Regions from separate parts of the Allobosea sp. 05L423 genome, predicted to be linked through region 1. Evidence: predicted binding sites of a transcription regulator. Region 1 holds the regulator's gene; the other holds the start of a gene.

Region 1 (2,455 bases):
GCCATGACCGACCACATCGTCCGCTCCTACGACACCGATCTCGAAGGCATCCGCCGCAGTCTTGCCGAAATGGGCGGCATGGCCGAGCGCATGCTGGGCGACTCCACCGTGGCGCTGGTGCGCCGCGACACCGGCCTCGCCCAGAAGATCATCACCGCCGACCAGCGCCTCGACAACCTGCAGCGGGACGTCGAAGAGAAGGCGGTGCTGACCATCGCCCGGCGCCAGCCGCTCGCGAACGACCTGCGCGAACTGATCTCGGCGATCCGCATCGCGGCCGACATCGAGCGCGTCGGCGATCTCGCCAAGAACATCGCCAAGCGCGCCGTCGCCATCGCCGGCCAGTTCCAGCCGCCGCACCGCGCCGTGGTCGGGCTCGAGCACATCAGCCGCCTGGTGCAGGCGCAACTCAAGGACGTGCTCGACGCCTACGCCGCAGGCAACGAGCAGAAGGCGCTCGAGGTCTGGCGCCGCGACGACGAGATCGACGCGCTCTACACCTCGCTGTTCCGCGAACTCCTGACCTACATGATGGAGGATCCGCGCAACATCACCTTCTGCACGCATCTCCTGTTCTGCGCGAAGAACATCGAGCGCATCGGCGACCACACCACCAACATCGCCGAGACGATCCATTACCTCATCACCGGCGACTCGCTCGACGTGAACCGGCCGAAGCTCGACACGACCAATATCGAAGTCGAGGCGGTCACGGGCAGCTGAGGCGAGGCAAGGAATCATGGCCGCACGCATCCTGATCGTCGAGGACGAGGAGCCGCTGACCCTGCTGCTGCGCTACAATCTCGAAGCCGAGGGCTTCGAGGTGGACAGCGTGGCGCGCGGGGACGATGCGGAGCTTCATCTGCGCGACCACACCCCCGATCTCGTGCTGCTCGACTGGATGCTGCCGGGCCTCTCCGGGATCGAGCTCTGCCGCCGGCTGCGGTCGCGGCGCGACACCGAGCGCGTGCCGATCATCATGCTGACCGCGCGGGGCGAGGAAACCGAGCGCGTGCGCGGGCTCGCGACCGGCGCCGACGACTATGTGGTGAAGCCCTTTTCGTTGCCGGAATTGATCGCGCGCATCCAGGCGCTGCTCCGCCGCGCCAAGCCGGGCCATGTCGCGGGACTGCTTGCCGCCGGCGACCTCGAACTCGACCGCACCACACGGCGCGTCCGCCGCGCCGGCAGCGAGTTGCATCTCGGCCCGACCGAGTTCAGGCTGCTGGAGTTCCTGATGCAGGCGCCCGGCCGCGTCTATTCGCGCGCCCAGCTGCTCGACGCCGTCTGGGGCCGCGACGTCTATATCGACGAGCGCACCGTCGACGTCCATGTCGGCCGGCTGCGCAAGGCGATCACGCCCGCCAATACCAAGGACCCGCTGCGTACCGTGCGCGGCGCCGGCTACGCCTTCGACGAGACTTTTGCGCGCAGCTGAGCGGCGCTCCAGCTCTCCTCCTCATCGCAGCTTACGGTGAGTCTCGCCTGCTCGCTCGCGTTGACCCTGAAAGTCAGCGCGAGCCAGAGGAGGTCGCCATGAGCAAGATGCCGCCAGTCCCGCCGGCCAGTCGAAGCGACAAGGGCCCGGGCGAGCGGGATCATGCCGGGCACGATATGCGCAGCGCTAGGAGGTGGCGAGCGAGCGCCGGCCGGGCCAGCATGACCAGCAGGGCAACACCCGCATCAACACGAGCCATCAGGGTCTGCAGCAGGATCGTTGAGGAGGCTGCCTCATGTCGGCCTCGACCAAGGCGCCGCAAAGCATCCGGCACGGCGGCCCGGGCTCGTCCCATGAGAATGCGAGGAAGTCGCCGGGCATCCGCAAGCCGCCTGCCGACGACGAAACCCGGCAGGTTCGCGTTTCGGGCGGTGGCGGCGAGCGCGACAGCCATCGCTTGCATGATCCGGCCCGCAAGGGTGGCGGCCCCGCGAGAAGCCCCCTACAGGACGATCCCTGAAGGGGCCGGCAGGAGCCTCAGCCCTCTCGGTAGAAGAGGCGGCGCAAGCTGTGCTTGGCCGCTTCCAGCGTCCTGCGCCGCTCGGCCGGCAGGTTCCGGCCGGCGCGGTTGATGTAGAAAGTCAGCATCGACATCGCCGAGCGATAGGGGCTCGACTTGCGGAGCCGGCTGTGTTCAGCCGACCGCTTCAGCGAACGTGCGATCCGTCGCGGATCGCCCTGCTTGAACACCGCCTTCTCAAGATCGAGCGCGTTGCTCCGGGTGGTGATATCGGCCGACCACCTGCGTTTGTGGGCAGTCATGGCGTCCTCCTGTCGGTCAGGCGTTTGGCCCGCCCTCGATGTCACCGGCCCAGGTCAGTGCGGTCTCGTACTCCTCCGGCTTGAAGGTGCGGACGGTCACGAAGGGGATCGCTGGGTTGAGCAGGTCGACGAAGGCGGCAAGCCAGCCCCTGTCGGTGATCACCGCCTCGCGCGGGAAGCGCTGCAGCTCCCAGA
Region 2 (2,455 bases), on a different contig from region 1:
CAGATCGTGGTTGCGCCGGCTTCTCGCGCAAGCCTGGTCGCGGTGACAGTCTCATGTGTCGATCCCGAATGCGAGATCGTGATCGTCACGACGTCCGGGCCGGTCAGCGAGGCACTGATCGCCTGGACGTGGGAATCCACCACGACCTTGGATTCGATACCGATGCGGAGGAGCCGGTAATTGGCGTCCTCCGCGATCGGGGCGGCGCTGCCGATGCCGTAGAGCTCGACCCGGCGCGCCCCACGGATCGCGGCGACCGCACGCTCCATTGCGCCGCGGTCGAGCACCTTCATGGTGTCGTGGAGCGCCTGCAGGTCGCTGCCGAAGATCTTCTCGATTACCGTCCCGGTGTCGTCGGCGCGCGCGAGATCCTCGTGGATGAATTGCACCGGCTGCACGAGATCGCGCGCCAGCGCGATCTTGACCTGCTGGAAGCCGCGCGCGCCGAGCTGGCGGCAGAGCGAGATCACGCTGCCCTCGCTCGCCTCCGCGCGTTCGGCCACTTCCGTCACCGACATGTGCACGACATCGGCCGCATGGCTGAGGAAGACGTCCGCAATGCGTGCGGCGGCCGGTGGCAGCGTCGCGCGCAGCGCCGTCAGCCGCTCGATCACGCCATCGAAGCCGTCATTGCCGCCATTGCGCGCCTTGTCGGGGCTTTCCGCCATGACGTCGGCATGCGGCTTTCGATGAGATGAGCTCATGCCGACAAGGCGATCATGTCTTGCTCGTGCGGGCAAGTCGTCTCGATATGGAGTTGCGGGAGCACCCCGTCTGTGACCTCGACATAGTGCAGGCCGAAGCGGCGCGCCCCTTCGCCATCGGTCCTGGGATTGTCTCCGAGCATCGCGACAGCCCGCTTGGGCAATCCGAGCAGGGCGAGGCCGGCGGCGAACAGGGTCGGCTCCGGCTTCCCGATGAGGCGGTAGCTCACGGGGCCGGTGCAGGCGAGCAGCGCGGCGAGCAACGCGCCGGTTTCCGGAACGACCGAGCCGTCGGCGCCCGGATGGACGAGGTCCGGATTGGCGACGACGAGCTCGGCCCCCATCCGCACGGCATTGGCCGCCAGCGCCAGCCGCGCGTGGCTGAACCACCGGTCGCGGCCGAGAAAGACGACATCCGGCTGCTCCCTGACCGGCACGAGGCCGCGCTGGCGCGCATGGCGCATCAGGCTGCGACTCGCCAGCATGAGCACGCGCGCTCCGGGACGGCGCGCGGCGATATCGTCGAGCGCGACCGCTCCCGCCAGCACGATACGGTCAGTCGGAATGTCGAGCCCCATCCGCCGCAGGCCACGCCTCAACTCTGCCGGCGTATGCTCGGCATCGTTCGAAACCACGACGAAACGGCCGGCGCAGGCGTCGAGGAAGGCGCTGGCGCCAGGCATCGCCCGGCCGCCGCACACCAATGTGCCGTCGAGATCGATCAGCCAGCCACGAATATCGTCCGCTGCGCGCACTGCAAACTCCGTCTCGGATCGCGGCAGGCATGAACTGAGATTGTCTCAGTGTCAAACAGTCGTCGACCTAAATTATATTCATGAGCCTGTCATGGAAGGCTGCCAGAAGGCTCGGGCTCCCGCCGCTTGAAGCGGCCGCGCAGCGCCCCGCAGCCCGTCCCAGAGGACGCCATGCTCGTATTCCTAGGCAGCCGTCTCCTGCGCATGACGATCACGCTCTGGGCGATCGTCACCGCCGTCTTTCTGGCGACGCGGCTGACCGGCAATCCGATCGACTTCCTGATGCCGGAAGGGCTCGACGCCGCCTCCCGCGCCGAGATGATCGCCTATTGGGGCCTCGACCGGCCCATCGCAGAACAATACCTGCTGTTCTGGAAGTCGCTGCTCTCGGGCGATTTCGGCCTCGGCCTGATGGAGCGCCGGCCGGTCGCGGTGATCTTCGGCGAGCGGCTCTGGCAGAGCGCCTCGCTCCTGGTCGCGACCCTGGCGCTGACCGTCGCGGTCGGCGTGCCGCTCGGTGTCCTCGCCGCGCTCTGGCGTGGGCAGCCGCGCGGCCAAGGTGTGCTCTTCATCGCCTTTCTCGGCTACGCGGTCCCGAATTTCGTCCTCGCCATCCTGCTGCTGCTCATCTTCTCCTACACGCTGCACTGGCTGCCGAGCGCCGGCTCCGCCACCCTGCTGCATTATGCGATGCCCACCGTGGCGCTGGCCGCCTATTTCGTCGCTGCGCTGACCCGCTACACCCGCAACGCCATGCTCGACGTCCTCTCCGAGGACTATATGCGCACGGCCCGCGCCAAGGGCCTCTCCGAGCCAGCCATCGTCCTGCGGCACGGGCTGCGCAATGCGCTGATCCCGGTGATCACCGTGCTTGGCCTGCAGATCACCACGCTGGTCTCGGGTGCCGTCGTGGTCGAGACCGTCTTCGCCTGGAACGGGGTGGGGGACCTGCTCGTCGGCGCGACGCTGCGCCGCGACTACCCGGTTTTGCAGTTC

The links. The regulator PhoB, encoded in region 1, activates phosphate uptake and scavenging genes when phosphate is short. The targets are predictions, from matches to a motif close to TGTCATNNANCTGTCAT.
Region 2: AC1DNE_RS13150 (HAD-IIA family hydrolase) is a predicted target of PhoB. The motif match lies at 1,536-1,552, and genes of this name have one in related genera.

What each region holds. Positions count from the first base shown of each region.
Region 1 is NZ_JBFTOA010000011.1:166,496-168,950, reverse strand. Features, by position in the region: gene phoU (phosphate signaling complex protein PhoU) at 4-723, shown strand; gene phoB (phosphate regulon transcriptional regulator PhoB) at 740-1,438, shown strand; gene AC1DNE_RS21460 (hypothetical protein) at 1,734-1,958, shown strand; gene AC1DNE_RS21455 (DUF3175 domain-containing protein) at 1,976-2,260, opposite strand; gene AC1DNE_RS21450 (SpoIIAA family protein) at 2,277-2,455, opposite strand, start outside.
Region 2 is NZ_JBFTOA010000004.1:123,434-125,888, forward strand. Features, by position in the region: gene AC1DNE_RS13145 (MurR/RpiR family transcriptional regulator) at 1-704, opposite strand, end outside; gene AC1DNE_RS13150 (HAD-IIA family hydrolase) at 701-1,459, opposite strand; gene AC1DNE_RS13155 (ABC transporter permease) at 1,631-2,455, shown strand, end outside.